DNA from 2 places in the Mesorhizobium sp. KR2-14 genome. Region 1 is predicted to be linked to the other one. Evidence: predicted binding sites of a transcription regulator. Region 1 holds the regulator's gene; the other holds the start of a gene.

What was found. Region 1 encodes LexA, which represses DNA repair genes until DNA is damaged. Its sites were predicted from a motif close to TGTTCNNNNTGTGTTCNG; they were not measured.
Region 2: a site for LexA is predicted at 4,498-4,515, ahead of ABLE86_RS10110 (YifB family Mg chelatase-like AAA ATPase). Genes of this name have one in related genera too.

The regions. Positions count from the first base shown of each region.
Region 1 is NZ_JBDZDR010000001.1:70,099-75,704, reverse strand. It holds gene ABLE86_RS00345 (ComEC/Rec2 family competence protein) at 1-476, shown strand, start outside; gene lexA (transcriptional repressor LexA) at 505-1,224, opposite strand; gene glp (gephyrin-like molybdotransferase Glp) at 1,513-2,718, opposite strand; gene moaC (cyclic pyranopterin monophosphate synthase MoaC) at 2,721-3,209, opposite strand; gene trpC (indole-3-glycerol phosphate synthase TrpC) at 3,213-4,031, opposite strand; gene trpD (anthranilate phosphoribosyltransferase) at 4,035-5,045, opposite strand; gene ABLE86_RS00315 (SurA N-terminal domain-containing protein) at 5,048-5,606, opposite strand, start outside.
Region 2 is NZ_JBDZDR010000003.1:229,896-235,501, forward strand. It holds gene ABLE86_RS10095 (polyhydroxyalkanoate depolymerase) at 1-856, shown strand, start outside; gene ABLE86_RS10100 (transglutaminase-like cysteine peptidase) at 1,040-1,660, shown strand; partial or broken gene ABLE86_RS10105 (SDR family oxidoreductase) at 1,799-2,556, opposite strand; gene ABLE86_RS10110 (YifB family Mg chelatase-like AAA ATPase) at 2,788-4,320, opposite strand; gene gshB (glutathione synthase) at 4,582-5,523, opposite strand.

The sequences.
Region 1 (5,606 bases):
CGCAGCCGCCGGCGCTACCAAAAGCCGAAACGGGGCAAGATGAAGCGCCAAGCTCAGGCTTCGACTGCCACGACAGCCTCTGCGTTGCCGTGCATCCCTCCGGCGCGATTGTAGTTCACGCGGCAAACCCGGCAATCGCGCGTCCCGTCTGCGAATATGCCGCCGTGATTGTCGTCGACGACGCCACCGCCAAAAACATCTGTCGGCGTGAGGGGATGCTGGTCATCACCAAGCGCGATCTGGCGAAATTCGGCAGCGCCGTCGTCAATCTTGGTGGCGGCGAGGTGGGCAGCCAAGGCGCGGAAGTTCACTACGCGGTGGGCGAGCCATATCGGCCATGGCATGCCCATCGCCAGTTTTCGCGCGAGGCACGAGGCTTGGCGCCCTACGTCAAAAAGTCGGAGGCCAAGTCAGCCGAACCGCGTGGATCATCGCAAAACGCACGGACGCCGCCACCGCACCACGCCGAAGACTGAGCTGAGCTCGGTGCCCGCCGGCTCCGGTTCAATAGCGGCGGATCAGCCCAACCAGCCTGCCTTGGACTTTCACCCGATCAGGTCCGAAAATGCGCGTCTCATAGGCCGGGTTCGCAGCCTCGAGCGCGATCGACGCCCCCTTGCGACGGAAGCGCTTCAAGGTCGCTTCCTCGTCGTCCACCAGTGCCACCACGATCTCGCCGGGATTGGCCGTATTGGCGTTGCGGATGATGACCGTATCGCCATCGAAAATGCCGGCCTCGATCATGGAGTCGCCCTTGACCTCGAGCGCATAGTGCTCGCCACCGGAAATCATCTCTGGCGGCACCGTGATGGAATGGGTCTTGTGCTGGATTGCGTCGATGGGCACGCCGGCGGCAATGCGGCCCATAACCGGGATCGAGATCGCCGTCCCGGATTCGTCGTTGCTGGCCAGAGGCGCGCGAGCCGGCTCCGGGGCGGCGCGGCGGCCGAGGCTGCCTTCGATCACACTGGGCGAGAACCTGGTGCGAGGCGTGAGGCCGGGGGCAATGGAATCGGGCAGGCGCAGCACTTCAAGCGCGCGCGCCCGGTTGGGCAGCCGGCGAATAAAGCCGCGCTCTTCCAGTGCGGTGATCAGCCGGTGGATGCCGGATTTGGAAGCAAGGTCCAGCGCGTCCTTCATTTCGTCAAAGGAAGGCGGTATGCCGGATTCCTTCAGCCGCTCGTGAATGAAGAGAAGCAACTCGTGTTGTTTGCGCGTCAGCATGGCCAGCCCCCCGGGGAGAATCGACCCCCAAAACAAAACCAGAACAAACACTATCTGTTCCAGTTGTGTTCTGCAACTGTTTAAATTTCCATGAAGACGCGCAAATCGGTTGCCGGCTGAGATATTGGCGTGCTCCGCTCCACCTTTGCCACCTTGCTGCAGCAAAGCGGCGCAAGGGGTTGGTTCCGCGCAATTTCCGCCTTTTGCGCACCAAGCCTCAATCGCGCCGCGACCGGCTTCCGGAGGGCGGCATCCATTGCGGTGTAGACCGTGGGAAGCCGCGCGCAGTCAGCGCAGCTTCAGAACCGTGCAAGGGGCGCCGGCCGGCGCTGCCGGGGCGAAGGGATCGCGGATGATCAGCGCATTGGCTTCCGCGAATGTCCTCAGCATGGACGAATCCTGCACTTCGAAGGGCGTCGCCACCGGGCCGTCATGCCCTTCTCGCAACACCGCCCGCACGAAGTCCTGCCGGCGGCCGTTCGCCGCCATCGGTTTGCCGAGAACGGCCTGGCGCAGGTCGGGTTCGAAGGGACGGCCGGCAAGCCGCGACAGAAGCGGCTTCAGGAAAAGATGCGAGCACACGAGGCTGGCGACGGGATTGCCGGGCAGGCCCAGGAAACGCGTGCGGCCGCGCCGGCCGAACATCAGCGGCTTGCCGGGGCGCATGGCGATCTTCCAGAAATCCAGCACCATGCCCTCGCTCACCAGCGCCTCATGGGTAAGGTCGTGGTCGCCCACGGAGGCCCCGCCAAGCATGACCACCACATCGGCGTCGTGGTCCAGCGCCTGCCTGATGCGCGCGGCAATTGCCGGGCGGCTGTCGGGCACGATGCCCAGATCAAGCACCCGTGCGCCTACGGAGGTGGCAATCGCCGCGACACCGAAGGCATTGGAAGCCACGATCTGGTCGGGCCCAAGCTCGCTGCCAGGCGGCAGCAGTTCGTCGCCGGTGGCGATGATGGCGAGCAGTGGCCGTTTCACGACGTCGAGGCGAGGGTGGTTTGCCGACGCCACCAGCGAAAGCGCGCCGGCATCGAGTTCGCGGCCTTTTTCAAGAAGCAGGTCGCCGGTGACGAAATCCAGTCCCTTGCGGCGGATGTGCCGCCCTGCGGCTACGGTTTCCAGAACTTCGACCGTGTCCTGGCCCAGCTTACGCGCGTTTTCCTGGATCACGATGGTGTCGGCGCCCTCCGGCACCGGCGCACCGGTGAAGATGCGCACCGCCTGGCTGCGCCCGATCTGGCCGTTGAACCGCCGGCCAGCCGGGGCCTCGCCGATGATCTGGAGCGTGACGGGCACTGTCTCCACGTCCTGGGCGCGCACCGCGTAGCCGTCCATGGCCGCCGCATCGAAAGGAGGCTGCGTTCTCAGCGCGCGCACGTCTTCGGCAAGTATGCGGCCCGCAGCCTCCGCCAGCGGCACGGTTTCGGGCTCGCAGGCAACCGCCCCTTGCAGAAGCCGCTCGAGCGCGTCCTTCACCGGGAGCAGCGACATCGTCAGCTATCCGCCCGGTAGTCGCCGGATTTTCCGCCGGACTTCTCCAAAAGCCTGATGCCGGAAATCACCATGCCACGGTCCACCGCCTTGGCCATGTCGTAGATGGTCAGGCAGGCCACCGAGGCGGCGGTCAGCGCTTCCATTTCCACGCCGGTCTTGCCCGTCACGCGCGCCAGCGCCGTCACGCGCAGGCCGGGCAGCGCTTCGTCAGGCTCGATGTCCACCGAAACCTTGGTCAGCAGCAGCGGATGGCACAGGGGAATCAGCTCATGGGTGCGCTTGGCGGCCATTATGCCGGCCAGGCGTGCGGTGCCCAGCACGTCGCCCTTCTTGGCATCGCCGGCGCGGATCATGCGCAATGTCTCGGGCAGCATGGTGACGATGCCTTCGGCAACCGCCGTGCGCTCGGTTTCCGCCTTGGCGCCGACATCGACCATATTCGCCTGGCCATCGGCGCCGAGATGGGTAAGGGCAGGCTTGCCGGTCATGACCTAACCGTTCACGGCGCGGGCAGCTTCGGCGCCCGTCAGCAGTTTCCGGGTGGCCTCGGCCACGTCGGCCTGCCGCATCAGGCTTTCGCCCACCAGGAAGGTGCCGATGCCGCAACTCTCCAGGCGCCGACAGTCGTTGTGGGTGAAGATGCCGCTTTCGCCGACAAGCAGCTTGTTGTCCGGCACCAGCGCCGAAACGCGCTCGGAGGTCTCGAGGCTGACCTCGAAGGTGCGCAGGTTGCGGTTGTTGATGCCGATCAGCGGCGAGGCGAGTTTCAGCGCGCGCTCGGCCTCGGCCTCGTCATGCACTTCCAACAGCACGTCCATGCCCAGATGGTGCGCAGTGTCCTCAAGCGCCTTGGCCTCGTCATCGTCCAGGCTGGCCATGATGACGAGTATGGCGTCCGCGCCCCAGGCGCGCGCCTCATAAACCTGATAGGGCTCGAACATGAAGTCCTTGCGCAGCGCAGGCAGGCCGCAGGCGGCGCGCGCCTCGGTCAGGAATTCAGGCGCCCCTTGGAAGGAGGGCGTGTCGGTCAGCACCGACAGGCACGCCGCCCCGCCCGCTTCATAGGCGCGGGCAAGCGCCGGCGGATCGAAATCCGGACGGATCAGCCCCTTGGAAGGGCTGGCCTTCTTGATCTCGGCAATCAGCGCGAAATCGCCGCTGGCGCGCTTGGCCTTCAACGCGGCCAGAAAGCCGCGCGGCGGCTCGGCATCGCGCATGCGGGCCTTCAGTTCCACCAGCGGCAGGCGCGCCTTGGCTGCGGCGATCTCCTCGCGCTTGTAGGCTTCGATCTTCGCAAGAATGTCAGACATCGCTTATCCGTTGGAAACCTTCACCAGCGCCTCGAGAACGCCCAGCGCGCGGCCGTTATCGATCGTCGCGGCGGCGGTGGCCACGCCTTCTTTCAGGCTTGCAGCCCTGCCGGCAACGACCAGGCCGGCGCCGGCATTCATCAGCACCGTCTCGCGATAGGCGCCGTTCACGCCCGAAAGAACGCCGCGCAGCGCATTGGCGTTGAAGGCCGCATCGCCGCCGCGCAGTTCTTCCTTGGTGTGGCGGCTCAAGCCCACCTGTTCGGGGCTCAGCACGAAGCTGCGCAGTTCCCCGCCAACCACTTCCGTCACATCCGTTTCGCCGGTGGTGGTGATCTCGTCGTAGCCGTCGCCATGCACGACCCAGACGTGGTCCGCGCCAAGGGTCTTCAGCGTCTCGGCCACGGGCACCACCCACTGAGGCGAAAACACGCCCACCATCTGGCGCGTCACGCCGGCCGGATTGGAGAGCGGGCCGATGATGTTGAAGATAGTGCGCGTGCCGAGCTCTACCCGCGTCGGGCCGACATGGCGCATCGCCGGGTGGTGCGCCGGCGCGAACATGAAGCCGACGCCGGCCTCGCGCACGCATTCACCGATCTGCTCCGGCGTCAGGTCGATCTTGACGCCCAGCGCCATCAGCACGTCGGCCGCACCGGTCTGCGAGGAAAGGCCGCGATTGCCGTGCTTGGCCACCGGCACGCCGGCGCCCGCAATCACGAAGGCCGAGGCGGTCGAAATATTGACGCTGTGCGACCCGTCGCCGCCGGTGCCGACGATGTCGACAGCGCCGGCAGGTGCGTCCACGCGCAGCATCTTCTCGCGCATCGTCGCTACCGCGCCGGAGATTTCGTCCACGGTTTCGCCGCGAACTCTCAGCGCCATCAGGAAACCGCCGATCTGGCCCGGCGTGGCGTCGCCGGACATGATGATGTCGAACGCCTCCTTCGCCTCCTCGAAGGAGAGGGGGGCGCCCGTGGCGATCTTGGCGAGATGGGGTTTCAGCGTGCTCATCGTCAGAAGGCCAGTGCCTGAGTGATCGCGTTCTGGTTGATCTGCACTGGGTACTGCGTCTGCAGCTTGGCCACCAGCTCGTCCAGCAGGTCGTCGGCAATGCCCCTTGCAACGACCTTCCGGTCTTCTTCCGGAACCGAATGGGCATCGGCACCGGCCGGCTCCACCACATCCGTCACCTTGAACAGGATCTGTGCGTCCCCCGTGGGCGAAGCGAACAGGCCCACGCCATTCTGCCCGACGCTGAACACGACGCCGACGCCCGCGCGACCGAAGTCGCCATCGTCGGCTTCGCGCTTCAGGCCGCGTTTGGTCTGCTTCTCCTGCGACAGCTCGGACGCCAGCGTTTCCATGGGGGTGCCATCCTTGAGGCGCTTGCGCAGTTCCTCTCCCTTTTCGGCCAGACGCTTCTCGGTCTCGATCTTGGTCCAGTCGGCCACGACCTTCTCGCGCACTTCGTCCAGCGTGCGGTCGCGGGCGGGGGTCACGTCTTCCAGTTCATAGAACACGTAGCCGGCCGAGCCGATGTTCAGGGGCGGGTTGTCGGCGCCGACATCGGCC
Region 2 (5,606 bases), on a different contig from region 1:
TGCGCGCATGGTGCCGCTCTCGCAAGGCCGGTTCGATCTCGACGACTATGTCGACTACGTCATCGACATGCTGCACGCGCTGGGACCGGACACCCACGTCATGGCGGTGTGCCAGCCTTCGGTGCCGGTGCTGGCGGCCGTGGCGCTGATGGAAGCGCGCGGCGACGCCTTCGCTCCGGCCAGCATGACGCTGATGGGCGGCCCCATCGACACGAGGCGCAACCCCACGGCCGTCAACTTGCTGGCCGGGGAAAAGGGCACCGACTGGTTCCGCGACAATGTCGTCATGCAGGTTCCCTGGCCGGCGCCCGGCTTCGCGCGCGACGTCTATCCCGGCTTCCTGCAGCTCTCCGGCTTCATGGGCATGAATCTCGACCGGCACCTCATCGCCCACAAGGACTTCTTCATGCATCTGGTGAAGAACGACGGCGACGGGGCCGACAAGCACCGCGACTTCTATGACGAATATCTGGCGGTGATGGATCTGACGGCAGAGTTCTATCTCGAGACCGTGGACACCGTCTTCGTGCGCCACCTGCTGCCCACGGGCCGGATGATGCATCGCGGGAACCCTGTCGACCCGGCCGCCATCCGCAATGTGGCGCTGCTGACCGTCGAAGGCGAGAACGACGACATTTCCGGCATCGGCCAGACCCAGGCCGCGCACGACCTGTGCGTGAACATCCCCGACAACATGCGCCAGCACTACATGCAGCCCAAGGTCGGGCACTATGGCGTGTTCAACGGCTCGCGCTTCCGGGCCGAGATCGCGCCGCGCATCCTCGACTTCATGGCCCGCAACGCGTGCCGGCAGCAAACCCGCCCCAAGCCCCGCTTGGTCCGCACAAAGGCCTAGCCGCCGCGCTTCCCGCCGCATCCGGGTGGCCACTGGATGACGCGTGCGGAAGCTGTTGCAGAATCGTCGCGCCGCGCCGGCCTCGTTAACCATCCCCACAAACAGCTGCCGCCGTTAATTGACATCGCTCGCACCCGGCCCTTAACGTTTTGTTAACAATGAAGGGCAGGCGGGGCCGGGGGTATGAACTCCTTTCCAATGGCGTGGCGCACGTTGCGGCGTGCGGCGGTTTTGAGCGGGCTGGTGGTGGGCGGCTGGTGCGGCGGCCACGCCTGGGCTGCGCCCATGGCCACCGGCGGCCTGACCTCGCAGCCCATCGGGCATTACGAATTCTGCAAGGCCAATCCGGACGAATGCAGCATCCGCTCGCGTGACACCGCGCCGGCCGAACTGACCGGCGCGTTGTGGAAACTGCTCGTCTCGCTCAATGTCAGCGTCAACCACGCCATCACGCCGATGAGCGACCTGGAAATCTACGGCAAGGAAGAGGTCTGGGCCTATCCCGACAATGCCGTCGGCGACTGCGAGGACTATGTGCTCGAAAAGCGCCGCATGCTGATGCAAAACGGCGTCTCGCCTTCCAATCTGCTGATCACCGTAGTGCGCAAGTCGGATGGCGAGGGCCATGCCGTGCTGACCGTGCGCACCGACCAGGGCGATTTCATCCTGGACAACCTGACGGATGCCGTGCTGCCGTGGGACGACACCGGCTATCGCTTCCTGAAGCGCCAGGCCAGCAATCACACCGGGCACTGGGTCACCATCCGCGAAGGCCAGGCTCCGCTGGTCGGCTCCGTGCGGTAGCGGGGAGGGCGCGGTCGTCCTCGACCCTCCCGCACGTCGCCAGAGACGGGTTGCCGCCACAGGCAACGGCATGATGCTCCGTCTACGCCGCCCTCCGAACGGCGGTCATGTCAAATTCGGAGGACGTCCGTGTGGTTGTCATGTCAGCCGAACCGACATTCCGCCATCTGCGATCATCGGACTCCCGGTCATGAAGCTGGATCGATCAGAAAGGAGGAACAAGGCTGCCTGCGCAATCTCCTTGGGACTCGCCATCCCCTTCATGGGATGCAAGCTGGCAATGAACTCCAAAGCGGCCGGATTCCCTTCACCGCCGCTTGGCGTGATCGTACCACCCGGCAGTAGCGCATTGACCGTATACCCTCGTGGGCATGGTCCGATGCCAGCGACTGCGTCAAGCCGATCAATCCCGCCTTGGATGCCGCATAGGCTCCCATGCCCGGCATACCACCGTTGCTGAAACCTACAAATGATGAGGTAAAGACGATCGAACCTCGACCGCGCGCCTTCATCGCAGGAATTTGTGCCTTGGCGGCCACGAAGGCGCCGGTCAGATTGACCGAAATTACATCGGTCCAGTTGCCGATGCTCATATCCGGGACAGGCTGCATCTCACCCACGATGCCGACATTGTTGAATGCACCGTTCAACCTGCCGAACTCCTTTATCGCAAGGTCGACAAGAGCATCGGCGTAGCCCTCATCCTTTACGTCGCCGGCCAAAAGCACAGCGCTGCCACCGGCTTGATTGATCGTTTGCGCGAGGGCCTCAAGCTCCCCGAATCGGCGCGCGCCGAGAACCACATTGGCCCCTTCGGACGCGAACAGCCGAGCCGCCGCTGCGCCGATCCCACTGCTCGCGCCGGTGACGATGATAGTCTTGCTTTCCAGTTCCACGACGTGTCTCTCCTGATCATTGCGTCATGGCTGTCTAGCGGCGCGGCAGAGGGCGCGGCCACCCGATTTATGCAACCGGCGGTATGCAGCGTTGAATGGCCAAAGGCAGCTTTGCCCAGGACCTGCGCGGCTACGGCAAATTGCGGTTCGGCCGCTTCCCACCGTCGGCGGCCCTTGCAGGAGGAGAGGCGGGCAAGTCGTCGGGATTGGCGACGCCGGAGATCTCGTCCCCTACGCCGCCTGCACCATGCGCTCGCCGGCCACCCGGTAGGAAATCGCCTCGGCCAGGTGGATGCGGCCAACCGCGTCGCTGCCGTCGAGGTCGGCCAGCGTGCGCGCCACCTTCAGCACCCGGTGATAGGCGCGGGCCGAAAAGCCGAGTTTCTCGCTGGCGTCGCGCAGCAGCGACAGGCCGGCGGCGTCGGGTGCCGCGATCTCCTCGATGAGCGCGGTGGGGCAGTGCGCGTTGGTCTGTCCCGCCGTGGCGCCGATGCGCGTGAACCGCTCCTGCTGCATGGTGCGGGCCATCCCCACCCGCGCCGCCACCGCAGCACTTGCCTCGGCAGCGCCGGGCCTAATCAGGTCGCTGGCCGAAACCGCCGGCACCTCGATGCGCAGGTCGATGCGGTCGAGCAGCGGGCCCGAAATGCGCGCCTGGTAGTCGGCCTGGCAGCGGACCCCTCGCGCGCAGCGATAGCCGGGCTCGCCGGCCATGCCGCAGCGGCACGGGTTCATCGCCGCCACCAGCTGGATGCGGGCCGGATAGGCGACGCGGTGGTTGGCGCGGGCGATCACGCATTCGCCGGTCTCCAACGGCTGGCGCAGCGAATCCAGCACCTGCGGCGTGAATTCGGGCAGTTCGTCGAGGAACAGCACGCCGTTATGCGCCAGCGATACCTCGCCGGGCTTCACCCGCAAGCCGCCGCCGACCATGGCCGCCATGGAGGCCGAATGATGCGGCGCGCGGAAGGGTCGCCGGTCGGTCAGCTTGCCGTCCGCCAGTTCGCCGGCCATCGAGGCGATCATCGACACTTCCAGCAGTTCCTTCGGAGAGAGCGGCGGCAGGATGGAGGGCAAGCGCTGCGCCAGCATGGATTTTCCCGAGCCGGGCGGCCCGACCATCAAGAGGTTGTGGCCGCCGGCTGCCGCCACCTCCAGCGCGCGCCGGGCGCTCTCCTGGCCCTTGACGTCGGCGAGGTCGGGCAGGCCGGTGGCGGCCGCGCGAATGCTTGCCTCCGGCCGCGCCAGCACCTGGGTACCGCGAAAATGGTTGGCGATGGCAATCAGGCTGCGCGGCGCCAGAATGTCGATGTCCGCGCCCGCCCAGGCGGCTTCGGGGCCGGAGGCGGCGGGGCAGATCAGGCCCTTGCCCTCGGCATTGGCCCCCATCGCGGCCGGTAGCGCGCCGGAAACGGCTGCGATGGTTCCGTCGAGCGACAATTCGCCGAGCACGACATAGCCGCCGAGCGCGTCGCCGGGAACCGCGCCAAGTGCTGCCATCAGCCCCAGCGCGATCGGCAGGTCGTAGTGGCTGCCTTCCTTGGGCAGGTCCGCCGGGGCGAGATTGACGGTGACCTTCTTGGGCGGCATCGACAGCCCGGAGGCATGCAGCGCCGCCTGCACCCGCTCGCGGCTTTCGGCCACCGCCTTGTCGGGCAGCCCGACAATGTGCATGCCCATCTTGCCGGGAGCGATCATCACCTGCACGTCGACGGGCACCGCCTCGATGCCCTGGAATGCAACCGTGCGCACGCGCGAAACCATGCCGCCCCCAACGCTGCCGGACTTGCCCCTCCGCATGGTCCCCAGAAGTGGCGGAAGCCGCTTCCCGGGGCGTTCCAGTCATGGCAGCGTCGCGAGCGCATCCGGCCGGCGCCGGCGCTGCAATGCCCGGCTGATCTGTGACGTTGCGTCAGACAACCACAGTTTCAAGGGCAAAGCAAGAACAAGACGGGAACATGCCCGTCGCACGGATTGCAAGTTGGTTGTGACCGGTTGCGCGGGCGGAACATCCGCCCTCCGGCGTCAGCGGCGCTTGTCTTCCACCGCGTCCCAGAACAGCGAGGCGATGTCGGCGCCGCCAAAGCGCTTCACCTCGCGCACGCCGGTGGGCGAGGTCACGTTGATCTCGGTGAGATAGTCGCCGATCACGTCGATGCCGACGAGGATGAAGCCGCGTTGCCTCAGCGAAGGGCCGATGCGGGCGCAGATCTCGCGCTCGCGCTCGGTAAGTTCGGTTTTCTCGGCGCGTCCGCCGACATGCATGTTGGAGCGGGAGTCGTGCTCGGCCGGCACGCGGTTGATGGCGCCCACCGGCTCGCCGTCGATCAGGATGATGCGCTTGTCGCCCTTGCGCACTTCCTTCAGGTAGCGCTGCACGATGAAGGGCTCGCGGAACATCTGCTGGAACATCTCGAGCAGCGCGGCCAGGTTGCGGTCGGCCTCGTGCAGGTGGAAGATGCCGGCGCCGCCATTGCCGTAGAGCGGCTTGACGATGATGTCGCCGTGCTCCTTGCGGAAGGCGTCGACCTCCTCGGGGTCCTTGGTGATCAGCGTCTCCGGCATCAGGTCCGGAAACTCGGTGACGAAGATCTTTTCCGGGCTGTTGCGCACCCAGGCCGGGTCGTTGACCACCAGCGTCCTGGGGTGGATGCGCTCGAGGATGTGCGTGGTGGTGATGTAGTTCATGTCGAAGGGCGGGTCCTGCCGCAGCAGCACCACGTCCATCTCGCTCAGGTCGGTGCGCAGCGGTTCGCCGAGCGTGAAGTGGTTGCCCTTCTCGTCGCGCACCTGCAGTTCCTCGATGCGCGCGAACACCTTGCCGCCGATCATCGACAGCTTGTCGGGCGTGTAGTGATAGAGCCGGTGGCCGCGCCGCTGCGCCTCCAGCGCGAGCGCAAAGGAAGTGTCGCCGGCGATCGAGATCGTGGCGATGTGGTCCATCTGGATGGCGACGTTAAGCGGCATTAGGGTCTCCGGCGGCAAGGCATGAGGGCGCTTTCACCAGCGCATGTATAGGCTGCGGGGCCTTCTGCCAATCCCGCCGCGCG